DNA from 3 places in the Streptomyces sp. NPDC001851 genome. Region 3 is predicted to be linked to each of the others. Evidence: riboswitches for the same ligand, from Rfam matches in the RefSeq annotation. Region 3 holds a riboswitch; each other region holds the start of a gene.

Region 1 (10,325 bases), on a different contig from region 3:
GCGCGCGGTGAGCAGGATGACGGGGATGTGTATGCCTTCGGCGCGCAGTGTCCGGCACACCTGGACCCCGTCCATGCCCGGCAGCATCACGTCGAGGACCACGGCGTCCACGCGCGGGTCGCGGGCGGCAGCGAGACCGGACGGTCCGTCGTAGTGGCCCTCGGCGGTGTGCCCGGATTCGGTGAGGTAGCGGACGACCAGGTCCGTGAGGCGGGTCTCGTCGTCGACGACCAGGTAGTGCATGCCGGCCAGGCTAGCCGCCCGGCAGGGGTCCGGATCCCAGGTGCGGGGGCTTCATGGTCTGTTCATGTGACTTCCCTACCGTCGTTCACGTCGCGGTGCTCCGCGGACCGCGACCGGTCCGCCGTTCCCACGCGCCGGGACGGAAGGGACAGACATGCACGCACTGGTGCTCGCCGCCAAGGGCATCGCCGGCCACATCGCGCCCATGGACCTGATGACCCGCGGCGGTCTCGATGTCATCGCGCTGCTCGTCATGGTCGGCTGGCTCTACCGGCGCCGCCGCAGCGCCCCGGCGATGCCGCTGGTGCTGGCCGCGCTGAACATCGGCCTGTTCGCCGCGATGAGCACGATCAGCGCCGGGAAGTTCCCGGCCGGGGTCGGATTCGGCCTCTTCGGCATCCTCTCCCTGGTCCGGCTGCGCAGCGCGGCGTTCACCCTGCGCGACGTCGCCTACACCTTCGTGACCCTGGTCATCGCCCTGTGCACGGGGCTGCCGCACCGGCAGATGTGGCTGGTGGCCGTACTGGACGCCGTGGTGCTGCTGGCGGTGCTGCTGGTGGACGACCCGAAGTCGTACGGGCCCCCGACCCGGACGGTCAGGCTCACCCTCGACCGGATCTACCCGGAGCCCGCGCTCATCGCCCACGACGTGGCGCTCCGCTTCGGGCAGGCGCCGCTGTCCGTGGTCGTCGACGAGGTCGACTACGTCCGCGAGACCACCCGGGTCTCCGCCCGCTACCCCGCTCAGCCCGGGGAGCCGACGGCTGCCCCGGACGCCGAACCGCGCGAGCAGGTGACGGTGTCATGACCTCCGCGTCCTCCTTCGCCGTCGGACTGGGTCTTTCGGCACTGCGCGGCGCGACACTGGCCGAGGTCGACGCGGCCGCGGCCCTGCAGCACCGCACCGACCGCAAGTACCTCGTCCCGCTCGACCGAGCCCGCGACCTCGTCGCCGGGCTCGCCGACAGCCACCGCGTCCTGGACCTGGCCGGCCGTCGTACGACGAGCTACCTCAGCACCTACTTCGACACCGAGCAGCTCGCCGCATGGCGGGCCCATGTGCAGCGGCGTCGCAGACGCTGGAAGGTACGCACCCGCCTGTACGCGGAGGACGGGCTGTGCCGGGTCGAGGTGAAGACCAAGGACGGCCGCGGCGCCACGGTCAAAGACGCCCTCAAGGTCCCGGCCACCGCGTACGGCGAACTCGACGCGCAGGCAGCCGAGTTCGTGGAACAGGTGCTGGCCGCATCCGGCATCCCTGTCACGGCCGAGGAGCTGGCCCCCGCCGCAGAGGTCCGCTACGTCCGCGCCGCCCTCGCCGACCTGGACCACGGCACCCGCGTCACCCTCGACGGCGCACTGACCTGCCACCACGGCGACCGCACCGCCGCGCTCGATTCCGGCCACGTGCTCGTCGAGACCAAGGGCGGGGTCCGGCCGGCCCCGGCCGACCGGCTGCTGCTGAACCTGGGCGGCAGGCCCGTCTCCCTCAGCAAGTACGTCATCGGCCAGTCCCTGCTCACCCCCGGTCTCCCCGACAACGACGTACGCCGCCTCGCTCGCACCCACTTCACCACCGGGGCGAGCACGGTACCGCTCTACGAAAGGACCCCCGCCGCATGAACGTCCTGCGCGGCATCACATGGCCGTACGCCCTGATCGCGCTGCTCGCCGTCGCGGCCGTCGCCGTCGGCGTGGTACGACCGCAGCTGGTCTCGGCCGCCACCGGCGGCTCCGCGAAACCCGGGGCGACGGCGCTGATCAAGCAGAACCCGCCGCCCACGCTCTTCACCGACGCCGAGATCGCCCCGATCGGCAAGCAGGCCGCGGCCCAGCACAAGAAGGCGGATGCCCTCTTCGCCCAGTGGAAGAAGGCGCATGGCACCACCCGCGACGACAAGGCGTTCGCCGCCTGGGCCGCACAGCAGGTGCCTGCCCCGCCCACGGTGAAGCAGCGCAGCGCCGAACTCCGCCAGGACCAGCAGCTCGCGAAAACCCGCACGGCAGCCGGCAAGAAGGCCGCGACCTGGCTGGAACTGCACGGCAAGAAGGACATCTGGCAGCTCTACCTTCACGACCAGCGCGAACTGATCCCCACCGCGCAGGGCACGGCCGAGAAGACCGAGCTCAAGGCGGCCCTGAAGCTGGCCAAGACGATCAGCGACCAGCTGGCCGCCAAGGACAAGCAGCCCGCCCCGTTCGTCCTGGACCCGACCCTGCGCCCCGACAAGCACATCAAGCCCGGCGCCAAGGGGCCGTACTCCTACCCCTCCCGACACGCGGCCCGTTCCGCAGCGGCCGTCACTCTCCTCAGCGCCCTCTCCCCGCACCGCGCCGAGGACTACCGGTGGATGCAGGCCGAAGTCCTCTATTCCCGCCTCTACATGGCCGGCCACGTCACCAGCGACCTCACCGCCGGCACCCTGCTCGGCGACTTGATCGGCGACTACGAACTCGCCGTCAACGGACACGGAGATCGCTGAAGACCCGGCGATCTGCCCGCCAGGCCAGCCGGTCGGGAGTCGTGAACGCGCGGGTATCTGTCCGGGGGCGTGCACCGAGAGATTTCTCAAACATCAGATGATATCCTGACATTCTCTCAGGTCGGCAGTAAATGACAGGAAAAGAGTATGAGCCGTCCGCTCGCCCTCACGCGTGAGACGCTGGAAACAGTGTTTGATCCGGCTGAATTGATTGTCGCGCCGGAAGGAAACCTACCCGCTATCGGCGATCCCGACGCCAGGGAAGTCCTGGGAACGCTGGGAATTCCGGTCTGGGACAATCCGTGGTTCGACATGGACGCTGAGCTGGCAGAGCGGTTCGGGCGCGTCGAGGACTGGGATGGCAAACTCACCGACCGTTACTCCGTCGTCCCCACGGGAGCGGACAAGTGGATCGGTTTGGGCATGATCCCCTATGACGGTCTCGCCTTCGATCCTGGCACTGGCGCGGTCTACTGCCTGCCCGACGATTCCGAGATCTACCTGTGGAACAGCTCGCTCCGGTCTTTCGTGCACTTCCTGTACCTCCTCCAACTGGAACGCCCGCACTTCGACGCGCAATGGGAAAGCGAGATCGAGGTGCCTTACGACCCCGAGGCCGCACAGGTCCGGGTCCGGAGGGCCATGATGGCTGTGGATCCGGCAGCCCTGGAGAACCCCGATTCCCGCTGGCACGGGGTCCTCACGTACATCGTGGATCCCGAACACCACTTCATTTAAGGGCGCTTGTCTGCGACCCGGCGCTCGGCGAGGGTGCTGCCCTTGTGCTCCGGCGAGGGCGAAAGCGTGTGTGAGCCCATACGCCAGTGCCCGGTCGACGGTGTTGGAGCGTCTTGCCGACGGGCGGTCACCTGGAAGGTACGAGAAGAAGATCACGCCGGGCTCAGGCGGTCTTGGCCGTGCTCGCCTCACGCGGTACGGTCTGTCCGATATCGACGACGGCGAGACGGAAGCCGGTGGGAATCCGGCACGGTCGCGCCACTGTATGCCTGACACCCATAGGTGTCGGGTGAGTCAGACCCGTGGCCGTCGTCCAGTGCACCACCGAGATGGGACGCGAACTCCCAGAGGAGGTTCTGCCATGGCGCAGACCGTCGCCCAGCCGACAGCCACCACCCCAGCCATCCCCGCCAAGCTGCCGCTGAAGGCGATAGCTCCCTGGGCGGTCTTCTTCGGCATCCTGATGCTGGTCCTGCTCTACTTCGTCGGCGCCGAGCAGGGCGCCACCTCCGTGTTCAACGGCACGGACGTCCACGAGTGGGTACACGACGCCCGCCACCTGCTCGGCTTCCCCTGCCACTGACGCGAGGGGACCGCGCACCACCATGAACTCCGCAACGGTAAGAAACCTCCTCGTGCGAGGCATGCTCGCCGGCCTCGCCGCCGGCGTGCTCGCCCTGGTCATCGCGTACCTCCTCGGGGAGCCCAGCGTCGACAAGGCGATCGCCTTCGAGGATGCCCACTCCCACGAGCACGAGATGGAGGTCGTCTCCCGCTCCCTGCAGTCCACCGCCGGCCTCGCCACGGGCGTCCTCGTCTACGGAGTGGCCTTCGGTGGCATCGCCGCGCTCGCCTACTGTTTCGCGCTCGGCCGTGTCGGCCGCTTCGGCCCGCGGGCGACCGCGCTGCTGCTGTCCGGCTGTGCGCTGCTCGCGGTGTACGTCGTGCCGTTCCTGAAGTACCCGGCCAATCCGCCCTCGGTCGGTGAACCCGACACCATCAGCAAGCGGACCAGCCTGTACTTCCTGATGATGCTGCTGAGTGTCCTGCTCGCGGTCGCCGCCACCATCCTGGGCAAGCGCCTGGCACCCAGCCTGGGCACCTGGTGGGCGACGGTGGTCGCGGTGGCCGCGTTCGCCGTAGTGATCGGCCTGGCCTACCAGTTCCTGCCTGTCATCAACGAGGTGCCGAAGGACTTCCCGGCCACCTTGCTGTGGCGGTTCCGGCTCTCGGCGCTGGCGATCCAGCTGAGCCTGTGGACAGGATTCGGCCTGCTCTTCGGCGAACTGGCGGAACGCCTGCTGAACCCCAAGCCGGCGACGGCCACGAGCGGCCGCGTGGTTCCGGCCGCGCACTGATTCCTTCCGGACAACAGAGGGCCCTTCGGAACCATCCGGGGGCCCTCTGGCGTTCCCTGGACACCCAAGCGCACCCATCCGCAAGAACGGCACGGCAAGCAGCTCGACCGGATGCGGATCACCCAGCCGGGGAGTGGAGGAAGCGAGTGGCCAGAGCACCCCAGCCGCGTCATATAACCCTCGGTGGCCGTGAGGCGGTCGCTCTCACCCGGGAGGAATACGACCAACTGATCGCCAGCCGTCGGCAGATCGGCGGGCAGAGCGCCCGGGTCCGGGTCCTGGCCCAGCAAGCCAAACGCACCGAAGAGCTGGTGCACGACCTGGAGGCACTGGTCGCCGCACAAGGAGAGGGCTGCAAGCAGCAGCTCCACGCCTCTTCGCCGAGGTGCCCCGAACGGCAGGCCACTCCGAAGAATGCCGACGGCTCCTGCCTGCGCTGCGAGGTGGCGGCGCTGCTGCGCCGCCACCGGGATGCCGCGTCCTGAACCACCGGTCAGGGTCTAGTCGACGTCCGGCACTGCCAGTGGCTGTCCCAGCCGCAAGTTCCAGCGCCCGGACCGGCCACTGAGTTCGGTGACCGTCAGCGGTGGGACATCAAGGCGCCAGAAGACAGCGGCGGGCATGCCCAACGCTTCCGTGATCGCCGCCCGCACCACCTCCGGCTCGACGACCGCGAGCGTGCGACCTTCGCCATCCCGCGCTGTCTCCAACCACCGCGCGACCCTCTCGCACAGGGCCTGTACGGACTCACCCCCGTGGGGTGCGCTGCCGGGGTCGGTGAGCCAGCGGGTCACCGCTTCCGGCTCGGCAGCCGCCACCGCGTCCAGCGTGCGGCCCCGCCAGCGGCCCACATCCAGCCCGCCCAGTTCCGGTGTCTCCGCGCCGCTGAGGCCCAGAGCAGCAGCCGTCTCCCGGCAGCGTGCAGTCGGGGACATGACCACACGCCCGGGCACGGACAGCGACCCGGACGCCTCACGGGCGCGAGCCACGCCGATGCCGTCGATCGACTCACCGTCGTAGAAGCGGGCCCGCCGCAGCGAGGGGCTCGTTGCGGGCGAGACGAAGGTGAGGCGGTTGCTCACGTGGCTGTTCCTTCTGTCGGGGTCGTGCGGCGTGGGCCGCCGCCGCGGTGACGCACATGCCGAGGGTGATCGGTGGCCCACAGTGCGCGGAGGGGTTGCCGGTCCAGCATGACGGCTCCTGCGCGCCCATCATGAAGGACTCGTCAGTTCACGAGGCGGACAGCTCCCCTCGGACGGTGCGGGCGGCGGCGACCAGGTTCTCCAGGGAGGCGCGTGTTTCGGGCCAGCCGCGGGTCTTCAGGCCGCAGTCGGGGTTGACCCAGAGCCGGTCTGCGGGAAGGGCCTTCAGGCCCGTGCGGAGCAGGTCGGCGGCCTCCTCGGCGCTCGGGACGCGGGGGGAGTGGATGTCGTAGACGCCGGGTCCGGCCTCGCGCGGATAGCCGTGGGCGGCGAGCTCGCGGGCGACCTGCATGTGGGAGCGGGCGGCTTCCAGGCTGATGACGTCGGCGTCGAGGTTGTCGATGGCCTGGACGATGTCGCCGAATGCGGCGTAGCACATGTGGGTGTGGATCTGTGTGTCCGGGCGCACCCCGCCGGTGGTCAGCCGGAAGGCTTCCGTCGCCCAGTCCAGGTAGGCCGGACGGCCGGCCGCGCGCAGCGGCAGGGTCTCGCGCAGCGCGGGTTCGTCCACCTGGATCACCGAAGTACCCGCCGCCTCCAGGTCGTTGACCTCGTCGCGCAGGGCGAGGGCGACCTGCCGGGCCGTGTCGGCGAGGGGCTGGTCGTCGCGGACGAAGGACCAGGCGAGCATGGTGACCGGGCCGGTGAGCATGCCCTTGACCGGGCGGTCGGTGAGGGATTGGGCGTACGTCGTCCAGCGCACTGTCATCGGCTCGGGGCGGGAGATGTCACCGGCGAGGATCGGCGGGCGGACGTAGCGGGTGCCGTAGGACTGGACCCAGCCGTGCCGGGTGGCGAGGTAGCCGGTGAGCTGCTCGGCGAAGTACTGGACCATGTCGTTGCGTTCGGGCTCGCCGTGCACGAGGACGTCCAGGCCGGTCTTCTCCTGGAAGGAGATGACCTCCTGGATCTCCGCCTTGATCCGTTCCTCGTAGCCGGCGGTGTCGATGCGGCCGGCGCCCAGGTCGGCGCGGGCCGTGCGCAGTTCGCCGGTCTGCGGGAAGGACCCGATGGTCGTGGTCGGCAGCAGGGGCAGGCGCAGGTGGGCCCGCTGGGCCGCGGTGCGTTCGGGGTAGGACTGGGAACGGCGGGTGTCGGCGTCGGTGACCGCGGCGGCGCGGGCCCGCACGGCCGGGTCGTGAGTGAGGGGCGAGTCTGCTCGTGAGGCGAGGTCGGCGCGGTTGGCGGTCAGTTCGGCGGTGATCGTGCCGGTGCCCTGGGCCAGGCCCCTGGCGAGCGTGACGACCTCGCGTGTCTTCTGCTGGGCGAAGGCGAGCCAGCGCAGGATCTGCGGTTCGATGTCGCGTTCCGCGGTGGCGTCGAGCGGGACGTGCAGCAGGGAGCAGGACGCGGAGACGTCGACCCGGGCGGCCAGCCCGAGCAGGGTGCCCAGGATGGACAGGGACTTGGCCAGGTCGTTGACCCAGATGTTGCGGCCGTTGACGACTCCGGCCACCAGCCGCTTGCCGGGCAGACCGCCGGCCGCGGCGAGGTCGTCGAGGTTGGCGCCGGCGGCCTCGGTGAAGTCCACGGCCAGGCCCTCGACCGGTGCCTTGGCGAGTACCGGCAGGGCCTCGCCGAGCCGGTCGAAGTAGGACGCGACGAGCAGCTTGGGCCGGTCGGTGAGGGCGCCGAGGTCGCGGTAGGCGCGGGCGGCGGCGTCGAGTTCGGCCGGCGTGCGGTCCTGGACGAGGGCGGGCTCGTCCACCTGGACCCACTCCGCGCCCGCCGCCCGCAGGTCGGCGAGGACTTCGGCGTACACCGGCAGCAGCCGGTCCAGCAGGGTGAGCGGCTCGAAGCCGGCCGGTGTGCCGGGTGCGGGCTTGGCCAGCAGAAGGTAGGTGACCGGGCCGACCAGCACGGGCCGAGCGGTGAGACCCAGTGCCAGCGCCTCCTTCAGCTCGTTGACCTGCTTGGTCGCGTCGGCGGCGAAGACCGTGTCCGGACCCAGTTCGGGTACCAGGTAGTGGTAGTTGTGTCGAACCACTTGGTCATCTCCAGCGGCGCGACGTCCTGGGTGCCGCGGGCCATCGCGAAGTACCCGTCGAGCGGATCGGCGTCCACGGCCCCCCGGTGGCGGGCGGGGACGGCGCCGACCATGACGGTGGTGTCCAGGACATGGTCGTAGTACGAGAAGTCGCCGGTGGGTACCTCGTCGATCCCGGCCTCGGTGAGCTGCTGCCAGTTCGTACGGCGCAGGCCGGCGGCGGTGGCGTGGAGGGCGTCGGCGGTGATGCGGCCCTTCCAGTAGCCCTCGATCGCCTTCTTCAGTTCGGGCCTCGTAGCGGTTCTCCAGCTTGGGCAGGTAGAAGTACGGGCCTTGCCCGGCGTCGATCTGCCGCTGGGCGCAGTGGAAGAAGTACAGGCCGAAGTCGACGAGCGCGGCGGGCACGGGGCGGCCGTCGTACTCCAGGTGCTCCTCGTCCAGGTGCCAGCCGCGCGGCCGGACCATGATGGTGGCGAGCCGTTCGCCGAGCCGGTACTGCTTGCCCCCGGGTGTGGTGAAGTCGATGCGGTGCTCGATGGCGTCGAGCAGGCTGAGCTGGCCGCCGACGACGTTGTTCCAGGTGGGTGCGGTGGCGTCCTCGAAGTCGGCCATCCAGATCCTGGCCCCGGAGTTGAGGGCGTTGACGGTCACCCGGCGGTCCGGTGGGCCGGTGATCTCGACGCGGCGGTCGGTCAGCCCGGGGGCGGGTGGTGCGACCCGCCAGGTCGGGTCGGCGCGGATGGCGGAGGTGACCATCGGGAAGTCGAGCGGCGAGCCCGACGTCAGGCGCAGGACCTGTCGGCGGCGTTCCCTCATCACGTCCGACCGGCGTGGGCCGAAGGCCTCGGCCAGGCGGCCCACGAAGTCCAGGGCGGCGGGCGTGAGGATCTCGTCGTGCCGGTCGCCCGGGGGCGCGAGGACACGGACACGGTGGGTCAGGGCACTGGTGGACATCGCTTCTCCTGCGGGCAGGGCGTGGCGGGGTGGGCGCGTGCGGGAGCGGGGGCGGACCGGGACGTCGTACGACCCCGCTCACCGGGGCAGACCGGACAGGTCCCGAAAGGCCGGCCTAGTGGAACTGCTCCTCCTCCGTGGAACCGGCCAGCGCAGTCGTCGAGGAGCCGGGGTTGACGGCGGTGGAGACCAGGTCGAAGTAGCCGGTGCCGACCTCGCGCTGGTGCCTGACGGCGGTGAAGCCGTGCGCCTGGGCGGCGAACTCCCGCTCCTGGAGGTCGACATAGGCGGTCATCCCGTGCTCCGCGTAGCCGCGGGCGAGGTCGAACATGCCGTGGTTGAGGGAGTGGAAGCCGGCCAGCGTGATGAACTGGAACTTGTAGCCCATCGCGCCCAGTTCGCGCTGGAACTTGGTGATCTGGTCGTCGTCGAGCGCGGCCTTCCAGTTGAAGGAGGGCGAGCAGTTGTAGGCGAGCATCTGGTCCGGGTACCGCGCGTGGATCGCCTCGGCGAACTCCCTTGCCTGGTCCAGGTCAGGGGTGCCGGTCTCGACCCAGATCAGGTCGGCGTACGGGGCGTAGGCCAGTCCGCGGGCGATCACGGGTGCCATGCCGTTGCGCACCCGGTAGAAGCCCTCCGCAGTGCGCTCGCCGGTGACGAACTCGGCGTCGCGCTCGTCGACATCGCTGGTCAGCAGGGTGGCGGCCAGCGCGTCGGTGCGGGCGATGATCACGGTCGGGGTGTCGGCGATGTCGGCGGCGAGCCGGGCCGCGTTCAGGGTGCGGATGTGCTGCGAGGCCGGCACGAGGACCTTGCCGCCGAGATGGCCGCACTTCTTCTCCGACGCGAGCTGGTCCTCGTAGTGGATGCCGGCCGCGCCCGCCGCGATCATCGCCTTGGTCAGCTCGAAGGCGTTCAGCGGGCCCCCGAACCCGGCCTCCGCGTCGGCCACGATCGGCGCCAGCCAGTCGGTGGAGCTGTCGCCCTCGCTGATGGCGATCTGGTCGGCGCGCAGCAGCGCATTGTTGATCCTGCGGACCACCTGCGGAACGGAGTTGACCGGGTACAGACTCTGGTCGGGGTAGGTGTGGCCGGCCTGGTTGGCGTCGGCGGCGACCTGCCAGCCGGACAGGTAGATCGCCTGCAGCCCCGCCTTCACCTGCTGGACCGCCTGACCGCCGGTGAGCGCGCCGAGCGCGTGGATGTAGTCCCGCTCGTGCAGCCGGCGCCACAGGCGTTCGGCGCCGTGCCGGGCCAGAGTGTGCTCCTCGCGGAGGCTGCCGGAGAGCCGGACCACATCCTCCGCACTGTAGGTCCGCTCGACGCCCTTCCAGCGCGGGTCGGTGGCCCAGCGCCGGGC
Region 2 (10,325 bases), 170 kb from region 3:
GCAGGACACCGATCAGCAGCACGCGGGCGTGCTCCCTGTCGACGACGAGGGCTATGTCGTCGACACGGAGGACTGCGAGGAGCGCGAGAAGGCCTGGCGGGAGCGCGGGACCTCGCGGCCGATCACGGTCGTCGGCAACCCGGTGCTGCACAAGGAGTGCAAGGACGTCACCGAGTTCGGCGAGGAGCTGCAGCAGCTCGTCGCCGACATGTTCGCCAGCCAGCGCACCGCCGAGGGCGTGGGCCTGGCCGCCAACCAGATCGGTGTGGACCTGAAGGTCTTCGTCTACGACTGCATGGACGACGAGGGCGTCCGGCACGTCGGCGTGGTGTGCAACCCGAAGCTGGTCGACCTGCCCGCCGACCGGCGCCGGCTGGACGACAGCAACGAGGGCTGCCTGTCCGTGCCGACCGCGTACGCGCCGCTCGCGCGCCCCGACTACGCCGAGGTGACCGGCCAGGACGAGCAGGGCAACCCGGTCAGGGTGCGCGGCACCGGCTACTTCGCACGCTGTTTGCAGCACGAGACCGACCACCTCTACGGCTACCTGTACATCGACCGGCTGTCCAAGCGGGACCGCAAGGACGCGCTGCGGCAGATGGCCGAGAACGAGCCACGTTATCCGGTGGTCGCCAACGACTAGGCGGCAGGGGCTCGTCGGGGCGCCCGGCCGGGATCACTCCCGGTCGGGCGCCCTTCGCATGCCCCGACTCGCTCATTCGTGCGTCGTACAACCGAACCCTTCTGCCCTTGTTGTGATCCTTAATCGGTCACACAAGGCGCGATTCCATGCGGCCTTGGGGTAGTGAGTGAAGCAAATCCGTTCCCACGGCGGTCAGTTGTGGTGCTGAATGTAAGAGCGGGATACGCAACGGCGCACGCCCGGCACAACCGGAGAGGGGTGCGCGCCACTCGCGGCTGAGAGGGGTTTGTTCGTGCAAGCTTTCCCACACGGCACCACAGCGACGCCGACGGCGGTCGTCGTACCACCCTCACTGGCACTCCCGGTGATCGAGTCCGCCTTTCCCCGGCAACTGCATCCGTATTGGCCCCGGCTACAGCACAGCACGCGCCTCTGGCTGCTCGAAAAACGGCTCATGCCGGCGGACAAGGTGCAGGAATATGCCGACGGACTGTGCTACACCGACCTGATGGCGGGCTACTACCTCGGCGCCCCCGACGAGGTCATGCAGGCCATCGCCGACTACAGCGCGTGGTTCTTCGTCTGGGACGACCACCACGACCGCTGTGTGGTCCACGGCCGGGCGGGCGACTGGCGGCGGCTGAGGTACCGCCTGCACGCGGCCCTCGACGCACCCCGGCACCATCTGCACCATCCCGACCCGCTGGTGGCCGGGTTCGCCGACAGTGTGGTGCGGCTGTACGGCTTCCTGCCGCGCACCTGGAACGAGCGGTTCGCCCGGCACTTCCACGCGGTCATCGAGGCCTACGACCGCGAGTTCCGCAACCGCACCGGGGGATACATACCCGGCGTCGAGGAGTACCTCGCCCTGCGCCGGCACACCTTCGCGCACTGGATATGGACGGACCTGCTGGAACCGAGCGCCGGATGCGAACTCCCGGACGCCGTACGCAAAAAACCGGCCTATCGCCGGGCGGCGCTGCTCAGCCAGGAATTCGCCGCCTGGTACAACGACCTGTGCTCGCTGCCGAAGGAAATCGCCGGCGACGAGGTCCACAATCTCGGAATCAGTCTCATCACCCATGAGGGGCTGGCTCTCGAAGATGCGGTGGACGAAGTCAGGCGGCGGGTCGAGGAATGCGTCAGTGAATTCCTCCAAGCCGAGCAGGACGCCCTGCGGTTCGCCGGCGAACTCGCCGACGGAACGGTCCGGGGAAAGGAACTGAGCACCGCGGTCCGCGCCTGTGTCGGCAATATGCGCAACTGGTTCAGCTCCGTCTACTGGTTCCACCACGAGTCCGGCCGGTACCGGGTCGACACCTGGGACGACCGGTCCACGCCCCCGTACGTCACCAACGAAGCGGCAGGTGAGAAATGACCGTCGAGTCAGTGCGGCCCATTGCCCCCGAGTCGGCCGGACTGCGCGAGCCGCCCTTGGCCGGCGGCGCCGTGCCGGGCCTCGGGCACGGCCTGAAGCTGGTCCGCGACCCGCTCGCCTTCATGTCCCGGCTGCGCGACCACGGCGACGTCGTACGCCTCAGGCTCGGCCCCAAGACGGTGTACGCCGTCACCACACCGGAGCTGACCGGCGCGCTCGCGCTCAGCCCCGACTTCAAGATCGACGGACCGCTCTGGGAGTCCCTCGAAGGCCTGCTCGGCAAGGAGGGCGTGGCCACCGCCAACGGCCCCCGGCACCGCCGCCAGCGCCGCACCATCCAGCCCGCGTTCCGGCTGGACGCGATCCCGCACTACGGGCCGGTCATGGAGGAGGAGGCGCACGCGCTGACCGACCGCTGGCGACCCGGCGAGACCATCGACTGCACCTCCGAGTCCTTCCGGGTGGCCGTGCGCATCGCCGCCCGCTGCCTGCTGCGCGGCGAGTACATGGACGAGCGTGCCGAGCGGCTCAGCGTCGACCTCGCCAGCGTCTTCCGGGGCATGTACCGCCGGATGGTCGTCCCGCTCGGACCGCTGTACCGGCTGCCGCTCCCGGCCAACCGCGAATTCAACCGGGCCCTGGCCGATTTGCATCTGCTGGTGGACGAGATCGTCGCCGAGCGGAGGGCATCTGGTCAAAAGCCGGACGATTTGCTGACGGCATTGCTGGAGGCAAAGGACGACAATGGCGACCCCATCGGGGAACAGGAGATCCACGACCAGGTCGTCGCGATACTCACCCCCGGCAGCGAAACGGTGGCGTCCACGATCATGTGGTTGCTGCAGGTTCTCGCCGAACACCCGGAACACGCCGAGAAGGTACGGACCGAGGTCGAATCCGTGACCGGCGGCCGGCCCGTCGGATTCCAGCATGTTCGCGCGCTGACGCACACCAACAATGTCGTCGTCGAGGCCATGCGGCTCAGGCCCGCCGTATGGATATTGACGCGGCGCGCGGTGACCGACACCTCGCTCGGCGGCTATCGCATTCCGGCCGGGGCGGACATCGTCTACAGCCCCTACGCGATCCAGCGCGACGCCCGCTCCTACGACCGCCACCTCGACTTCGACCCCGACCGGTGGCTGCCGGAGCGGGCCAAGGACGTGCCGAAGTACGCCATGAGCCCCTTCAGCGTGGGCAACCGCAAGTGCCCCAGCGACCACTTCTCCATGACCCAGCTGAGCCTGATCACCGCGGCGATCTCGGCGAAGTACCGCTTCGAGCAGGTCGCCGGGTCGAACGACACCACCCGCGTGGGCATCACGCTCCGCCCGCACAACCTGCTGCTGAGGCCGATGCCTTGGTAGGTCACCCGGCACCGGCGCGCGCTCAGGCGGCCCGTGGGCCCCGGAACGTGCGCCGGTACGCGTTCGGGGTGGTGCCGAGCGCCCGGATGAACTGGTGCCGCAGCGCCGCCGCCGTACCGAACCCGGTGCGCCAGGCGATCTCGTCCATGGTCTCGTCCGTGCCCTCCAGCAACTCCTGGGCGCGCAGCACCCGTTGGCGCAGGACCCACCGGTAGGGCGTCGTCCCGGTCTCCTGCTGGAAGCGGCGTGCGAAGGTGCGCGGCGCCATATGGGCACGGGCGGCCAGCTGCTCCACGGTCACCTCCTGGTCGAGGTGCTCCTCCATCCACACCAGCACCTCGCCTACGGTGTCGCACGGGGCCTTGGGCAGTGGCCGCTCGATGTACTGCGCCTGCCCGCCGTCCCGGTGCGGCGGTACGACCATCCGGCGGGCGATCTTGTTCGCGACCTCGGGCCCCTGCTCCTTGCGCACGAGATGCAGACAGGCGTCGATCCCGGCGGCGGTGCCGGCCGAGGTGATCACGGGGTCCTCGTCGACGTAGAGCATGTCCGGCTCGACGGCGATCGCCGGATACCGGCGGGCGAGCTGCTCCGCGTGATGCCAGTGCACCGCGCACCGCCGGCCGTCCAGCAGCCCGGCCGCGGCCAGCAGGAACACGCCGGAGCAGACGCTGAGCACCCGCGCCCCCCGCCGGACGGCTCGCCGCAGGGCGTCCAGCAGCTCCTCCGGGTACTCCCGTACGGCATAGGTCTCCCCGGCCGGGACGGTGATCAGGTCGGCCTCATCCAGCCGCTCCAGCCCGTAGGGGGTGGACACGGTGAACCCGCAGTGGGTGTCGAGGGTGGGCCCCTCGGCGGAGACCACGGCGAAGTCGTACACCGGCAGTCCCTCGTCGCTGCGGTCGATGCCGAACACCTCGCACACGACACCCAGTTCGAAGGGATGCACCCCGTCCAGCAGTACGGCGGCCACGTTCTTCAGCATGCTGCCAGTGTGCCGGGTCGGTGGCAGTAATTCGAGGGCGCACGGCAGTCCTGCCACTCACGGGACGGAGCGTTCCGCGCGAGAGTGAGGGCATGAACGGAAACCAGATCCAGGGCCTCATCGGCATGCTCGCCACCTTCGGGATCCTCCTGCTCATGATCCTCCCGTCCGCGATCGGCGCCGTGCGGGAATGGCGCATCGACCGGCAGCTCAGGCAGGCGGAACGCGGCGAAGGCACGCCGGACCGCACCCACGGCCGCCACGGCGTGGCCCACCCCGCCTGAGGGAACGCCCAAGGCAACGCCTGTACGAACCCTGGCGACATCCGGGTCACGGGCGCCGTCGTCAACGGCGGGCACGACGTCACGATCGGTACCACCCAGCGCGTCACCTACCCGATCGCCCTCACCATCCGGGACGACTCGGGTGTGAAGGGCCTGTCGCACGTCAGCGTGCGCGGCCAGGCTCACCGCCGACGCCTCACCCGAGCCCGTCGCCAGGGGCGGCCGGCTGACCGTCACCGGCGCGCTCGCCCGGGCGAACCGGGAGGACCTGAAGCACCACGGCTTCACCGGGCAGGACGTGCAGCTCCAGTTCAAGGCGGACGGCGCCGCCCGGTAGCGCACGGTCAGGACCGTACGCACGGGCGACGCCGGGAAGCTCAGCACCAGCGTCACGGCCACCTCGGCGGGCAGCCGGCGCTGGTACTTCCCCGGCACGGCGACGACCGCGCGGGCCGTGTCGGCCGGGGACGCGGTGGAACTGAGGTAACGGCCGGTCAGAACTCCTCGTCCAGGTCGACCGTGCCCTCCACGGCGACCTGGTACGCCGACGGGCGGCGCTCGAAGAAGTTCGTCAGCTCCTGAACGCCCTGCAGCTCCATGAAGGAGAACGGGTTCTCCGAGCCGTACACCGGGGCGAAGCCGAGGCGGGAAAGACGCTGGTCGGCGACGCACTCCAGGTACTGCCGCATCGACTCGGTGTTCATGCCCGGCAGGCCGTCACCGCACAGGTCGCGCGCGAACTGCAGCTCGGCCTCGACGGCCTCCCGCAGCATGTCGGTGACCTGCTGCCGCAGCTCGTCGTCGAAGAGGTCCGGCTCCTCCTTGCGGACGGTGTCGACCACGTCGAACGCGAAGGACATGTGCATCGTCTCGTCGCGGAACACCCAGTTGGTGCCGGTGGCGAGACCGTGCAGCAGACCCCGGCTGCGGAACCAGTAGACGTACGCGAAGGCGCCGTAGAAGAACAGGCCCTCGATGCACGCGGCGAAGCAGATGAGGTTGAGCAGGAAGCGACGGCGGTCGGCCTTCGACTCCAGGCGCTCCAGCTTCTCGACCTCGTTGATCCACTTGAAGCAGAACTCGGCCTTCTCGCGGATGGAAGGGATGTTCTCGACGGCCGCGAAGGCCGCCGCCCGGTCGTCCGGGTCGGGGAGGTAGGTGTCCAGCAGGGTCAGATAGAACTGGACGTGCACGGCCTCCTCGAAGAGCTGACGGCTCAGGTACAGCCGGGCCTCGGGGGAGTTGATGTGCTTGTACAGCGTCAGGACCAGGTTGTTCGCGACGATCGAGTCGCCCGTCGCGAAGAAGGCCACCAGCCGGCCGATCAGGTGCTGCTCGGCCGGAGTCAGCTTCGCCAGGTCGGCCACGTCCGAGTGGAGGTCGACCTCCTCCACGGTCCAGGTGTTCTTGATGGCGTCCCGGTAGCGCTCGTAGAAGTCCGGGTAGCGCATCGGGCGGAGAGTCAGCTCGAAGCCGGGGTCGAGAAGGTTCTGGTTGCTGGGCATTACTGGCAGGCCTCGCAGGACTCGGGGTTTTCCAGGGAGCAGGCGACCGCGTCGGGATCGGCGGCCTGCTGGACGGGGATGGTCTTCTGGGCCTGCGCCTGGGCGGCGCGGGCGATGCGTGTCGCGGGCCGCGAGCGCAGGTAGTACGTCGTCTTCAGCCCGGACTTCCAGGCGTACGCGTACATCGATGAGAGCTTGCCGATGGTCGGCGTCTCCATGAAGAGGTTGAGCGACTGCGCCTGGTCCAGGAACGGCGTCCGCGCCGCGGCCATGTCGATCAGGCCGCGCTGCGGGATCTCCCACGCCGTGCGGTACAGGGCCCGTACGTCGGCCGGGATCCAGGCGAAGTCCTGCACGGAGCCGCTGGAGTCGCGCAGCGCCTCACGGGTCCGCGCGTCCCAGACGCCGAGTTCCTTCAGGTCCTTCACCAGGTACGAGTTGACCTGCAGGAACTCACCGGACAGCGTCTCGCGCTTGAACAGGTTGGAGACCTGCGGCTCGATGCACTCGTAGACACCCGCGATGGAGGCGATGGTGGCGGTGGGCGCGATCGCGAGGAGGAGCGAGTTGCGCATGCCGACGGCCGCGATCCGCTCGCGCAGCGCCGCCCAGCGCTCGGGCCAGGTGAGCTCGACGTCGTAGTGGTCGGGGTGCAGGACACCCTGGGCGGTACGGGTCTTCTCCCAGGCCGGCAGCGGGCCCTTCTGCTCGGCGAGGTCGGCGGAGGCCTCGTACGCGGCGAGCATCACGCGCTCGGCGATCCGCGTGGACAGGGCCCTGGCCTCCGGCGAGTCGAAGGGCAGGCGCAGCTTGAAGAAGACGTCCTGCAGACCCATGGCACCGAGGCCGACGGGACGCCACTTGGCGTTCGACCGGCCCGCCTGCTCGGTCGGGTAGAAGTTGATGTCGACCACGCGGTCGAGGAAGGTGACGGCCGTGCGGACCGTCTCGTCCAGGCGCTCCCAGTCGATGTCACCGCCGCTCACGAACGCACCGAGGTTCACCGACCCCAGGTTGCAGACCGCCGTCTCGCCGTCGTCCGTGACCTCCAGGATCTCCGTGCAGAGGTTGGAGGAGTGGACGACATGGCCGGGCAGGGCCGTCTGGTTGGCGGTGCGGTTGGCCGCGTCCTTGAAGGTCATCCAGCCGTTGCCGGTCTGCGCGAGGGTGCGCATCATCCGGCCGTACAGCTCACGGGCCGGGATCGTCTTCTTCGCGAGCCCCGCCTGCTCGGCCTTGCGGTAGGCGGCGTCGAACTCCTCCCCCCACAGGTCCACCAGCTCCGGCACGTCCGCCGGGGAGAACAGCGACCACTGCTCGTCGGCGTTGACCCGGCGCATGAACTCGTCCGGGATCCAGTGCGCGAGGTTCAGGTTGTGCGTGCGGCGGGCGTCCTCACCGGTGTTGTCCCGCAGCTCCAGGAACTCCTCGATGTCCGAGTGCCAGGTCTCCAGGTAGACGGCCGCGGCGCCCTTGCGCCGGCCGCCCTGGTTCACGGCGGCCACCGAGGCGTCCAGGGTCTTCAGGAACGGCACGATGCCGTTGGAGTGCCCGTTGGTGCCGCGGATCAGCGAACCGCGGCTGCGGATCCGGGAGTACGACAGACCGATGCCGCCGGCGTGCTTGGAGAGCCGGGCCACCTGGTGGTACCGGTCGTAGATGGAGTCCAGCTCGTCCAGCGGGGAGTCGAGGAGGTAGCAGGACGACATCTGGGGGTGCCGCGTGCCGGAGTTGAAGAGGGTGGGGGAGGACGGCAGGTAGTCGAGGCGGCTCATGAGCCCGTAGAGCGCGGCGACTTCGTCCACGGAGCGGACGCTGTCGTCCTCGGCGAGACCCGCGGCGACCCGCAGCATGAAGTGCTGGGGGGTCTCGATGACCTTGCGGGTGAGGGGGTGCCGGAGCAGGTACCGGCTGTGCAGGGTGCGCAGCCCGAAGTAGCCGAAGCGGTCGTCCGCGCCGGTGTCGATCAGCGCGTCCAGCCGCTCGGCGTGCAGCCGCGCGAACTCGGCGGTCCGGTCGGCGATGAGCCCCTCCCGGTGCCCCACGGCCACGGACTCGGTGAAGGACGTCACGCCCTGCGAGGCGGCCTCGGCGCGGATGGTGAGGGTCAGCAGCCGGGCGGCCAGCCGGGAGTAGGCGGGGTCCTCGGAGATGAGCCCGGCGGCGGCCTCCGTGGCCAGCTCCCGCAACTCCGCCTCGTCGGCGTGGGCCGACCGGCCGCGCAGCGCGGCGGCGGCGACCCGGCCGGGGTCGGCGTCGGGGAGGTCGGCGGTCAGCTCGGTCAGGGTCCGCAGCAGCGCGGTACCGGGACCGTCGGTCTCCAGGCCGCTGGCTGAAGCCGGATCTGCTGGCGCGATGGTCACGTGGGGCTCTCCCTCGCTCGGCACGGGGCCTTGCGGAGGGCAGGGGGCAGCCACGAGCGCACACGGCGTCGCGTCCACCGGCCCACTCCACGAGGCCCGGACGTCTCAGGCACACCGGCCGGCCGGCCGGGTGCGCTGTCGGCAGGTCCTCGGACTGACGCAGGCGTGCGCATGCACGCAAGTACACCGTTGCGGGACAGTTCCGGATTCACACCGGATTCCCCTGCGGCGACAGCGAGGACGAGCATACATCTAGTGCCGGGCTGTCGGGTCACCCCCAGATGTTGTGTCGTGGCGGTGTCAGAGCGTCAACTCGTAGGTGAGCGGAGTGAGGGACGACGACGGGCCGCCGGATTTCCTCCGGCGGCCCGTCGTACGGCAGTTCAGTGACCGGCGCCCGCCGTCGCCGGCGGAAGCTCCACCTGGACGCCGGGGTCTCCCGCGTCCGCCGTGTAGTCCTCCGGCTTGGTCTCGTCGATGCCCTCCGGGGCCTTCACGGCCTTCAGGACCAGCGTCAGGGCCACGGTGACGGCGACGTTCAGCACGAACGCCGTGAGGCCGATGTAGCCGATCTCCTTGATGCCAGGGATCTCCTTGGCCGCGCCGCCGAAGTGCTTCTGGGTCGGCGAGCCGACCCCGTACGCGGCGACCGTGCCGTAGATCATGCCGACCGCCCAGCCGGCGAGCAGTGCCCAGCGGTGGAACCAGCGGGTGAACAGGCCGCCGACCAGGGCGGGGAAGGTCTGCAGGATCCAGATGCCGCCGAGCAGCTGGAAGTTGATCGCGACCGTCTTGTCCATGGTGAGGACGAAGACCAGCGCGCCGACCTTCACCAGCAGCGAGACGATCTTGGAGACCTGGGCCTCCTGCCGGGGTGTGGCGTCCGGCTTGATGAAGTCCCGGTAGATGTTGCGGGTGAAGAGGTTCGCCGCCGCGATCGACATGATGGCCGCCGGTACGAGTGCGCCGATGCCGATCGCCGCGAAGGCCACGCCCGCGAACCAGTCCGGGAACATGTCCTCGAACAGCTGCGGGATCGCCAACTGCCCGTTGGTGACCTTCACTCCGGCCGCGATCGCCATGAAGCCCAGCAGGGCCAGCAGGCCGAGCATGAGGGAGTACAGCGGCAGGATCGTGGTGTTGCGGCGGATCACCTCGCGGCTCCTGGACGACAGGGTCGCGGTGATCGAGTGCGGGTACATGAAGAGCGCGAGCGCCGAACCGAGGGCCAGGGTGGCGTATGTCCACTGGTTCGCCTCCGGCGGGACCAGCGCGCCGCGCGGCTTGCCGGTGGCCGGGTTGACCTGGCTGAACGCGTGGGCCGCCTTGGCGAAGACGTCGTCGAAGCCGCCCAGCTTGATCGGGATGTAGATGATCGCCACCACGATGACGATGTAGATCAGGGCGTCCTTGACGAAGGCGATCAGGGCGGGCGCGCGCAGGCCGGACGAGTAGGTGTACGCCGCGAGCACGCCGAAGGCGATCAGCAGGGGCAGGTCCCGTACGAACCAGTTGGTGCTGCTGTCCCCGCCGACGCCCATCACGTCCAGCACCGCCTGGATGCCGACGAGCTGGAGCGCGATGTACGGCATCGTCGCCAGGATGCCGGTCAGCGCCACCGCCAGCGACAGCCCCCTGGAGCCGAAGCGGCCGCGGACGAAGTCCGAGGTCGTCACGTAGCCGTGGCGGTGCGAGACCGACCACAGGCGGGGCAGGAAGGTGAAGATCAGCGGATAGACCAGGATCGTGTACGGCACCGCGAAGAAGCCGGACGCGCCCGCCGCGTAGATCGCCGCCGGT
Region 3 (10,325 bases):
AGAACCTGGCCTTCCACCTGTCCGGCCACATCCTGCACAGCATCTACTGGCAGAACATGACCGGTCCCAAGGACGGCGGCGGCGAGCCGCTGGCCCAGGACGGTGTCGGCGACCTGGCGGACGCGATCACCGAGTCCTTCGGGTCCTTCGCCGGCTTCAAGGCGCAGCTGTCCAAGGCGGCGGCCACCACTCAGGGTTCGGGCTGGGGCGTGCTGGCGTACGAGCCGCTCAGCGACCGGCTGATCGTGGAGCAGGTCTACGACCACCAGGGCAACGTCGGTCAGGGCTCGACCCCGATCCTGGTCTTCGACGCCTGGGAGCACGCCTTCTACCTGCAGTACAAGAACCAGAAGGTGGACTTCATCGAGGCCATGTGGCAGGTCGTCAACTGGCAGGACGTGGCCAAGCGCTACGCCGCCGCCAAGGAGCGCGGCGACAGCCTGCTGCTCAGGCCGTGACGGCGTAGACACCCCAGGCGTCCTGCCCCGTGATCGTCTTCTCACCCTTCACGTCGGCAGGCGGCACAACGGAAGGCTCCCGCGAGGCAGATCCTCACGGGAGCCTTCCTGTCGTCTGTCCTCTGCCGTCAGCCGCCTTCCGCGGTGCGGGTGTTCCACCGCTCCTCGACCTTGGCCAGGCGCCAGTAGCCGATGGCCACGGCCCAGACCACCACGAACAGGCCGACGATGACGTAGCCGACGTTGTCCAGGTCCAGGCCCGCGATCCAGCCGGAGACGTCGTCACTCAGACCCAGCTTGTCGTGCAGCACCCCGACCAGCTCGATCGTGCCGACGAAGAAGGCCACCGCGATGGACAGGCCGGTGATGGTGAGGTTGTAGAAGACCTTCCGCACCGGGTTGGAGAAGGCCCACTGGTAGGCGAAGTTCATGAAGGTGCCGTCGAGCGTGTCGAACAGGCTCATGCCGGCGGCGAAGAGAAGGGGCAGGCACAGGACCGCGTACCAGGGCAGGCCGGCGGCGGCGCCGTTGCCGGCCAGGGCGAGCAGCAGGACCTCGGTGGTGGTGTCGAAGCCGATACCGAAGAGGAAGCCGAGGGGGAACATCTGGCCGGGGCGGCGGATGGACTTGGTGAGCCGGCCCAGGATGCGGTTCATGAAGCCGCGCGAGTCGAGATGGGCTTCCAGCTCGGCCTCGTCGTAGCGTCCGGCGCGCATCGCCTTGAACACGCGGGCGATGCCGACCAACGCGACGAGGTTGAGGGCGGCGATGAGGTACAGGAAGCCGCCCGAGACCGTGGTGCCCACGGTGCCGAGGACCTGGTGGGTACGGGAGTTGTCGCTCATCAGCGTGCCGGCGAGCTTGGCGCCGCCGGCGACCAGCGCGGCCATGACGACCACCACGCTGGAGTGGCCCAGCGCGAACCAGAAGCCCACCGACACCGGCCGCTGGCCGTCGGCCATCAGCTTCCGGGTGGTGTTGTCGATGGCGGCGATGTGGTCGGCGTCGAAGGCGTGCCGCATGCCGAGGGTGTAGGCCGTGATGCCGAGGCCGACCCCGAACGCCTGGGTGCCGACCTCGTAGTGCCGCGGCACCACGAGCAGGAAGAGGATCCCGAAGGCGACCACGTGCAGGGCGACGATCACGGCCAGGAGGCCGGTGGTCCGGACGGTGTCCTCGCGGCGCCAGTGGAAGGACGGGGCGGCGGCGGTTTCGGGCACGCCTTCGGACAGGGTCATACGGTCACGCTCCAGCACCTCGTGGATCAGCTTCGTGCTGCCGTGGCCGGTCTCCTGGCTGACGGGTCACCGTGCCCGCCCCTGCCTTCCCGGCCGTGAGGCCAGTGGCAACGCATGGGGCGGGAACTCCCCGATCACAGTGGCGAGGGCCGCTCCGGACTGAGCCCCTGAGGGACTGTCACCGGTCTTCCCGAACACCACGGCCCGCCCACCCTAGAAGGCCGCAGGTCCTGGCTGCAAGGCTGCACAACTGATCAGGTATGGAGGAGGCGGGCGGTGACTGCGATGATGAGTGGATGCATCTCGTCCCTGTGGAACGCGCCGGGCAGCGCACCATCGACGGTCATCGGGTCTGCGACGCCATCGCCGCCGTCGGCGAGCCCGAACGCGTACGCGCCTGGGCCGACCGCTTCTCCCTGCTCTCCGATCCCGGACGCCTCTCCCTGCTGCTCGCCCTCCACCGGGCGGGCCCCATCGCCGTCTCCGACCTGGCCGTCGCCACCGGGATGCGGGACACCGCCGTGTCCCAGGCCCTGCGTCTGCTGCGCACCGCGGGAATCGTCCAGGGCGAGAAGGACGGCCGGATCGTGCGCTATCGACTCGTCGACAGCCCGATCTCCGCTCTGCTGGAACACTGCCGCGACTGAACGCGAAGCCGACCCGGTCCGGTCCGGCGTGCGCCGGCCGTCGGCCGAGCAGACGAGGCTGACCGGGCTCGGCGGCGCGCCGTGATCGCCGTCAGCCCCGACGGCGCCACCCCCGAGCGGTCTCAAGGGACGCGAGGAACCGGCGTACATGGCGGAGCCAGAGGGCCCGGGATTCCGGGTCGGGGATGTGGCCCGCCCCGGGCAGTTCGATCAGCGTGGCTCCCGGGATTCCCGCGCTGAGGCGGCGCGAGCTCTCGGGAAGCACCAGACGGTCTCCGGTCGGCGCGAACACGAGGGTGGGGCCGTGACATCGGTGAGGTCGCGGCGGACGTCCACCCGGGAGACCAGGTCGAAGTGGTCGAGCATGCCTGCCGGCATGGAGGCCTTCACCTGCGCCGCCCCCTCCGCCACCTCGGCCGGTGACATCCCGTTCAGCCGGCTCTCGGACAGGCACGCAAGGAACGCCAGCCGGGCCACCTCGTCCCACTCGCCGGTCCTGCCGAGCAGGGTGATGAGGCGGGCGGCATGTGCGAGGACCGGATCGGCCACCGGGAACCCGGCCGTGAGCACCAGACCGGTCACCCGCTCGGGATGGCGGGTCGCCGCGCGTACCGCGACGGTGGTTCCCAGGGACTCCCCGAGGACGGTGAACGTCTCGTGTCCGCGGGCCACCGCGGAGGCGACCAGCGTGTCCGCCAGTTCGTCGAGGTCCAGGGGCTTCGTGGCGACCGGTGTGCCGCCCGCTCCCGGGTAGTGCGGACCGATCACCGTGTGGTCCTTCGCCAGGTCGTCGAGGACCAGCCCGAAGTTGCCTTCGACACTGCCCCCGGCGCCATGCGCCAGCAGGAGGGCAGGCCCGCTGCCCTGTACGTACACATCGAGGTTCCCTTCGAGAAGGGCCTGGTCATCGCTCATGGCCGCGACGCTAAACTCCTACACCGGTGTCAGAGTCAAGCCCTGGGGGGACGGCGTCTCGTGCGGATGAAGGAGATGGTCCGGCGGACGGGCGTGCACGAACGGCTGCTCCGCTACTACGAGCAGCAGGGGCTGCTCGCGCCGACCCGGCTGCCCAGCGGGTACCGGGAGTACAGCGAGGCGGACGTGGAGACGGTGCGCCGTATCCGCAGCCTGCTGACGGCCGGCCTCTCCACCTCTGTGATCGCTCAGGTGCTGCCCTGCGTCGCCGACGCCGGCGACCGCCTGGTCCCCACGTGTCCGGAACTCGTCCGCCGACTCCACGGCGAGCGACAGCGGATCACCAGGGAGATCGAGGCCCTGCGCGCATCTCGCGCCATGCTGGACACGGTGCTCGACGCGGTGCCACCGGCCCTCGCCCGGTAGCCGTTCCCCTGTAGGGGTGATTCAGCCACATGGCCGTATTTGTACGACCGAAGTCGACGGCCGCCACGCCTTGGCCAGTCGCTCTCTTCCGCGTTCCGTCCGCTCCCTCCCCCAAGACCTGGATCCTGATGACGTCTGCCCCGTCCGTACCCCGGCGTGCTCTTCCCGTCTGGCCCGTAGCGATGCTGTGGACCCTCGCCCTCGGCCTGTGGGGGCTGTCCCGGCAGCACAGCGTGTGGCGGGACGAGGCCGCGACCTGGCAGGTGGCCCGGCGGTCCACGGCCGACATCTGGCACATGCTGGCGCACGTCGACGTCGTGCACGGGCTCTACTACCTGCTGATGCACACACTCTTCGCCTGGTGCGGCCCCAGCACCACCACCCTGCGGCTGCCCTCCGTGCTGGCGATGGCGGTGGCGGCGGCCTGTGTGGCCGCCCTGGGCCACCGGCTCGCCGGGGCATGGGCGGGCCTGGGGGCGGGGCTGGCGCTCGGGCTGCTGCCCTCCGCGCAGTTCTATCTCCAGGAGGGCCGCCCGTACGCGCTGGTGGCGGCCGGGGCCGGGATCTCGACACTGCTGCTGGTGACCCAGCGGGAAGGGCGCGGCCGGGCGATCGGCTGGGTGGCGTACGCCGGAACGGTCCTCACGTGCGGTCTGCTGAACTGGCTGTCCCTGCTGATCCTGCCCGCGCACGCCGGGACACTCCTGTGGACCCGGAGCGGGCGCGGCGTGTGGGTGCGCTGGACGGCCGCCGCGGTGGCCGCCGTGGCAGGCGACCTGCCGTTGATCCTCTTCAGCCGCAGCCAGTCCGACCAGGTGACGTGGATACCGCCGCTGACCTGGCACATGCTGATCGGCCCGGCGGTCCTGCTGGCCATCGGCGGCCTCGGAGCCCTGCTGGACCGGCCGGAAGCGGGTCGGCTGTCGGCGGCGGCCGTCGGACTGCCGCTGCTCGCGGTGCCGCAACTCGCCCTGATCGGCATCTCGTTGGCCAAGCCCCTGTTCGTGGACCGATACATCCTGTTCAGCCTGCTCGGTCTGGCGCTGTTGATCGGTGCGGCCCTGGGCGCGGCGGTAAGGGCGGCCGCACCACGCTTCCCGAAGGCGTCGTCGTGGCTCGTCCCCGTGGCGGTCGTCGTGGCCTTCGTGGCGCTGCTCCCGCAGTCGCTGGCCAAGCGGTCCCCGTCGAGCCGCGTCGACGACGTCCTGGCGGTGGCGGCCGACGTGCGGCGCCTGAAGGAGACCGGGGACGCGACCCTCTTCGTACCGGCGGCCCGACGGGACACCGCGCTGGTGTCCCCCGACGCGTTCACCGGCCTGCGGGACATCGCGCTGGGGGAGGGCCCGGTGGCGTCCGGGACGCTGAAGGGTGAGGAGACGACTCCGGCCCGGATCCGGACGGCGATGCTGGCCCAGCGGCGGATCCTGCTGGTCACGGACGCCACGGGGGTGGCGAGGCCGGTGACGGCAGAGCGGGACCGCGTGAAGCTCGCCGTGCTGGAGAAGTACTTCACCGTGGTGGCGGACGAGCAGGTCCGCGGCCGGCGGGTGACGGTGTACGAGCGCCACCCGCGAGCGAACCGGTGACTGGCGCTCGACTCAGGTGTTACGCGCCGGGAGGAGCTGGTCGAGGTCCAGGCTGATCTCGAACGGCACCGGGCGCTTCGGGGCGCCCCGGAAGATACCGGCGGGCGCGTAGACGCCGGTCGGTCCGTCGAGTTCGTAGACGTGGACGACGGGGGCGCCGTTCTCCTCCTCGATGCACCAGTAGTGCGGGATGCCGGCCGCCGCGTACTTGCGCAGCTTGACCGTGCGGTCGCGGTGCGCGGACTCGGGGGAGACGACCTCGCTCACGAGGTGCACCTCGTCCGGGGCGAACCAGGTGCGATCGCCGTCGAAGTCGGCCTTCGTCAGGAGCAGGTCCGGCCCCGGACGATTGCGCTCGTCGAGCCTCATGGTCATCTCCCGGCCGACCTGGACATCGGCGGGCGCCTGCTCCATGAGAGCGACGGTGAGCATGGTGACGAGGCGGCTGTGCCAGCACCGCTGCGGCGACAGCCTGAAGACGAGAGCTCCATCGATCAGCTCGGTGTGGCGGGGCGCCTCGGTGAGGCCCCGGGTCCTGAGATCACATCCCCGTCACCCGCGCCACGGTGAACGGCGTCCGGGGCACCCCCGGGCCCATCGGTCCGCCCTTGTCGAACTGGGAGCGGACGACGAGGAGGCCGTGGTGGTCGCGGGCCAGGGTGGTGGGGGTCTGCAGGGCGGGGGTGGTCAGGCTGCGGGTCAGGCGGGCCCTGGTGCCGTCGGGGGAGAGGCGCCAGCGGGTGAGCGTGTTGGTCGCGTTGTGGGCGGCCCACAGGGTGCCGTGGGCCAGCTCCAGGCCGTCGCCGTGCTTCAAGTCGCCGCCCTCAAGGGTCACTTGGCGTACGGAGCCGTCGGTCACGCCGACCCGGTACAGGCCGCCGCCGGTCATGTCGACGGCGAACAGCAGGCGTCCGGCGGGGCCGGCGACGATGCCGTTGAGGGTGTAGGCGTCCGGCGAGTGTGCGGGTACGGCGCCGCTGAGGTCGAAGTGCGCGGTCAGCGGCGCGCGGCCGCCGCGGGCGCGGGCCAGGTCGGCCGGGGTGGCGCGGTAGATCACCGGGCGCACGCTGTCGGTGGCGTAGGCCGTGCCGTCAGCGGTGATCACGAGGTCGTTCAGGAAGCGCTGGTCGCCCCCCGGTATCTCGAAGCGGGCCAGCAGGGAGCGGTCGTGCAGGTCGTAGACGTCGATCCCGGTGGTGTGGTCGGTGACCCACAGCCGGCCCGCCCGGTCGGCCTTCAGGCCGTTGGCGGTGGTCCGGCCGTCGGCGCCCGCGGGCAGGAAGACCTCGGCGGTGCGGCTGCCGGCGGCGGCGCGGTAGATCGCGCCGGTCGTGAAGGAGCCGACGTACGCGTCACCCGTGCGCGGGTCGAGGGCGATGCCCTCGGGGTAGGCGCGCTCGTCGGGGAGGGTGAAGGCGGTGGAGACACGCGGGCCGGTGGTCGCGCTCGCGGTGGGCGCGGCGACGGCCACGGCCGCCGCGGCGGCACCGGTCAGGAAGGTACGGCGGTGGATCGAACGGGACACGACGGTGCCTCTCGGTTCGGCTGCTCACTGGATGATGACTGCGAACTTACATTAGAGCTCTAATCATCGCCAGGGTATTAATGGCTATCCAGGCATTAATGTGGCCAGGTGACCTCCATGCCCGCGTCCGAGCGCCTCGGCTCCCACCTCAAGCGGGCCGAGCAGGCCCTCAGCGCGACCAAGGCGGCGGTCCTGAAGCCCGCGGGCCTGACCGTCGCCCAGTACGCCGCGCTGCTCCACCTCTCCGCCCACCCCGGCATCTCCGCGGCGGCCCTGGCCCGGCTGTGCGGGGTCACCCCGCCGACCATGAACACGGTCCTGAAGAACCTCCAGGACCGCGATCTGATCACCCGCAGCCCGCACGAGTGGCACAGGAACGTCCTGGAGACCCGCCTCACGGACGAGGGCCGTGCCGTACTCGCCGACGCCGACGCGTCCGCCGTACGCGTCGAGCGGGCCCTCGCCGCGGAGTTCACCGACGCGGAGCGGGACGCCCTGGAGGATCTGCTCGCGCGCTGCGTCAGAGTCCTGGAGGAACAGCGCCCGGGAAGCTGACCACGGGCTCCGGCGCCGGATCCGTCACCCAGCCCGCCGTCAGCACCAGCCGGGACTCGCGGTCCACGGCGAGGAAGCCGAACGGGCGGTCGTAGACGGCCCGGACGACCGTGGACTCGCAGCGGTACCGCGGCGGCGCGCCGCCGTACACCTCGGCGACCGCCGTCACCGCCGCCGCCCGGAAGCCGAGCGCGCCGAACTGGGCCACGGCCGACTGGCGGGCCTCCCCGACGGCCAGCCGGGCGGTGCTCGCCCCCGGGAAGTGGCCGCCCCGGGTGTCCGACGCCGAGGTCAGGCCGAAGAGGTCCGGCAGGGCGAGCAGATCGTGGTCGGCGCGCACCTCGTACACCACCGTCCGCACGTCCAGCACCGGCGGTCCCGGCTCCACGGCCGGCTGCCGCTCCACGTGCAGACCCGGCCCCACGTGCCCGAGCGGCAGTGAGCCGCCCCCGGTGAGCGGCAGCGCCCGCTCCACGATCCCCACGCCCGCGGCGAGCACCTGGCCCGGCGTCATGCGCTCCTCGCCGAGCAGCAGATGGACGTCGACGCCGTTGTCGCCGGGCACCGTCAGCGCGGTGACGAAGCCGTCCGGGGTGCCCGTCACGCCCACCCGGTCCGGGCGTACGCTCCGCCGGTGCAGCCCGCGCAGCGATCGCCCCTGCCAGGGGCCGGAGTCCGGCCGGAGCGGCAGCTCCGTGAAGGGCTGCCGCCAGGTCGTGCGCAGCGCGAGCGCGCCGGCCAGCACCAGCCGTGTGTCCCGGGTCAGCGTCACCGGCATGCGCTCGACCAGCCCGCCGGTCCGCTCGGCCGCCCAGGCGTCCAGCCGCTCCTGCGCGGTGACGAGGTCGTCCCCGAACACCCCGCACGTCCCGGCGGGCAGCCCCGCCCGCCACTCCTCGCGCAGGGCGAGCGCGTGGTGCGTCCACAGGCCGAGCGCCGCCTCCAGCCCGGACACCGCCCCCAGGGCCCCCAGCAACTCCCGTGCCGCGCCCGCCGCCTGGTCCGCCGGCAGGCCGAGGGCCTGGCTCAGCTCCGTCCGCGCCGGCCCGCTCGCGCCGTCGGCCAGGAAGGCCAGCAGGGGCCAGACCCCGGGCGCGGAGAAGACGGTGCCCTGGGGCAGTGCCTGCGCCCAGCGGGCCGTCAGCCCGTTCACCCGACGGACCGTCTCGGCGGTCACCTTGCTCACTGGTCGTCCTCCCACGAGGCGCTGCCCGCTCCTCGTCCGGTTGTCGCGTATGTGTCCTCGGGGAACGGCAGTGGATCCGTCACCCACCCCGCCGCCGGCACCGGCCACGAGTGCCGGTGCGGCGCGAGGAAGCCGAAGGGGCGGTCGAAGGCGGCCTCGACCGGCGCCGTGACGTAGCGCGGCGCAGGCGGCGTGCCGACCGCCACCGCCCCGAACGCCGTGACCGCGGCGGCGCGGAAGCCCGGCGCCTGGAACCGGGCCGGCGCGCTCCGCCCGGCCGCCCCGGCGGCGAGCGGGAGACCGCTCACGCCCGGGAAGTTCCTGCGGCGGGGTCTCCGCGCCGCCGTCGGGCCGGACACCTCGTGCCGCGCCGGCGGATCGTGGTCCGCCGGCACGCCGTACGCCGCCGTCACCCCGCGGCTCCCGGCTGCCGTACGGGGAGGTGGGCCGGAGCCGGGGTGGTCGGGGAGCGGTGTGCACGACGCGGGGACGACGGGGCGCGGACGGTGCAGCAGGCCGATGCCCGCGCCGAGCACCTTCGGCTCCGTCACCCGGCCCCCGGCCGGGGTCGCCCCCCTCATTCCGCCCCCGTTCCGCTGCGCGCCGCCCCGGGGAGCACCGTACCCGGGCGCGGGGCGCCCTCCTGGCACGGGTGCGCTCACCCTGCAGGTGTGAGCGCACCTATACGGGGGAGAAAGTGCCTGGGTAAAGCCCTCGCACGCGCCATGTCATCACATCGAGTGATTCTCTGGCCTTTGCTTGCGTGGCACAACCCAGGGTTGCCAGGCTGTTGCTGTCTGTACAACCTGATGGGAGCGGCCAGTGACTTTCGGTGAGCAGCCGGCGTACCTGCGTGTCGCGGGTGATCTCCGCAAGAAGATCGTCGACGGTTCACTGCCCCCCCACACCCGCCTGCCCTCCCAGGCCCGCATCCGCGAGGAGTACGGCGTCTCCGACACGGTCGCGCTGGAGGCCCGCAAGGTGCTGATGGCCGAGGGCCTGGTCGAGGGGCGCTCCGGCTCCGGGACGTATGTGCGCGAGCGGCCCGTGCCCCGCCGGGTGGCCCGCTCCGGGTACCGCCCGGCCGGGGGTGCCACGCCCTTCCGCCAGGAGCAGGCCGACGCCTCGGTGCGCGGCACCTGGGAGTCCAGCAGCGAGCAGGCCGAGGCCGGGGCTGCCATCGCCGAACGGCTCGCGATCCAGACCGGCGACCGGGTCATGCGCACCAAGTACCTGTTCCGCGAGGCCGGTGAGCCGATGATGCTGTCCACCTCCTGGGAGCCCCTCGCCGTCACCGGCCGTACCCCCGTGATGCTGCCCGAGGAGGGCCCGCTCGGCGGCATGGGGGTGGTCGAGCGCATGCGCGCCATCGACGTCATCGTGGACAACGTCACCGAGGAGGTCGGCGCCCGCCCCGGCCTCGCCGAGGAACTGCACCTCCTCGGCGGTGTCCCCGGCCATGTGGTGCTGGTCGTGCAGCGCACGTACTACGCCTCCGGCCGCCCGGTGGAGACCGCCGACGTGGTGATCCCGGCCGACCGGTACCGGGTCGCGTACCACCTGCCCGTGAAGTGACGGCGCGGTTCCCGGGCGGGCGTGCACGCCCCTGTGGGTGAGGTGGCGCACACCCTGGACGCTCCCCCCATGCCCGCATGTCTCCCCGGCGCGACGCCCGCCGGGGCCGACCGGCCGTTGCAATCCGGCCGTTTTCCCAGGTGACCAGGGCTCACCCGGGTATACCCGCGATGCACGACAACGGCGCTCACGACGGCGCGTTCACTCCCGTGCG

What was found. A riboswitch is a leader RNA that binds a small molecule or an ion and turns the genes downstream of it on or off. The one in region 3 is predicted to bind cobalamin.
Region 1: it holds a riboswitch for cobalamin, as region 3 does, so the genes downstream of both, ABT171_RS36470 (CbtB domain-containing protein) here and nicT (Nickel transporter NicT) in region 3, are expected to answer to the same signal.
Region 2: it holds a riboswitch for cobalamin, as region 3 does, so the genes downstream of both, ABT171_RS00495 (ribonucleoside-diphosphate reductase subunit alpha) here and nicT (Nickel transporter NicT) in region 3, are expected to answer to the same signal.

The regions. Positions count from the first base shown of each region.
Region 1 is NZ_JBEOYR010000035.1:48,057-58,381, reverse strand. It holds gene ABT171_RS36495 (response regulator transcription factor) at 1-243, opposite strand, end outside; gene ABT171_RS36490 (DUF4956 domain-containing protein) at 398-1,051, shown strand; gene ABT171_RS36485 (polyphosphate polymerase domain-containing protein) at 1,048-1,866, shown strand; gene ABT171_RS36480 (phosphatase PAP2 family protein) at 1,863-2,726, shown strand; gene ABT171_RS36475 (SUKH-4 family immunity protein) at 2,874-3,464, shown strand; cobalamin riboswitch at 3,646-3,790, shown strand; gene ABT171_RS36470 (CbtB domain-containing protein) at 3,826-4,047, shown strand; gene ABT171_RS36465 (CbtA family protein) at 4,070-4,822, shown strand; gene ABT171_RS36460 (hypothetical protein) at 4,969-5,307, shown strand; gene ABT171_RS36455 (histidine phosphatase family protein) at 5,323-5,904, opposite strand; partial or broken gene metE (5-methyltetrahydropteroyltriglutamate--homocysteine S-methyltransferase) at 6,053-8,301, opposite strand; partial or broken gene ABT171_RS36445 (malate synthase A) at 8,357-8,965, opposite strand; gene aceA (isocitrate lyase) at 9,081-10,325, opposite strand, start outside.
Region 2 is NZ_JBEOYR010000001.1:104,719-115,043, reverse strand. It holds gene def (peptide deformylase) at 1-643, shown strand, start outside; gene cyc1 (epi-isozizaene synthase) at 936-2,021, shown strand; gene ABT171_RS00515 (bifunctional albaflavenone monooxygenase/terpene synthase) at 2,018-3,388, shown strand; gene ABT171_RS00510 (GlxA family transcriptional regulator) at 3,411-4,373, opposite strand; gene ABT171_RS00505 (hypothetical protein) at 4,466-4,657, shown strand; gene ABT171_RS00500 (ribonucleotide-diphosphate reductase subunit beta) at 5,152-6,162, opposite strand; gene ABT171_RS00495 (ribonucleoside-diphosphate reductase subunit alpha) at 6,162-8,525, opposite strand; adenosylcobalamin-variant (AdoCbl-variant) riboswitch at 8,661-8,760, opposite strand; gene mctP (monocarboxylate uptake permease MctP) at 8,909-10,325, opposite strand, start outside.
Region 3 is NZ_JBEOYR010000001.1:279,422-289,746, reverse strand. It holds gene ABT171_RS01345 (superoxide dismutase) at 1-458, shown strand, start outside; gene nicT (Nickel transporter NicT) at 587-1,696, opposite strand; cobalamin riboswitch at 1,724-1,913, opposite strand; gene ABT171_RS01335 (ArsR/SmtB family transcription factor) at 1,993-2,343, shown strand; gene ABT171_RS01330 (alpha/beta fold hydrolase) at 2,554-3,258, opposite strand; gene ABT171_RS01325 (MerR family transcriptional regulator) at 3,319-3,684, shown strand; gene ABT171_RS01320 (glycosyltransferase family protein) at 3,867-5,270, shown strand; partial or broken gene ABT171_RS01315 (Uma2 family endonuclease) at 5,283-5,795, opposite strand; gene ABT171_RS01310 (SMP-30/gluconolactonase/LRE family protein) at 5,812-6,795, opposite strand; gene ABT171_RS01305 (MarR family winged helix-turn-helix transcriptional regulator) at 6,913-7,350, shown strand; gene ABT171_RS01300 (serpin family protein) at 7,316-8,536, opposite strand; gene ABT171_RS01295 (hypothetical protein) at 8,533-9,117, opposite strand; gene ABT171_RS01290 (GntR family transcriptional regulator) at 9,359-10,111, shown strand.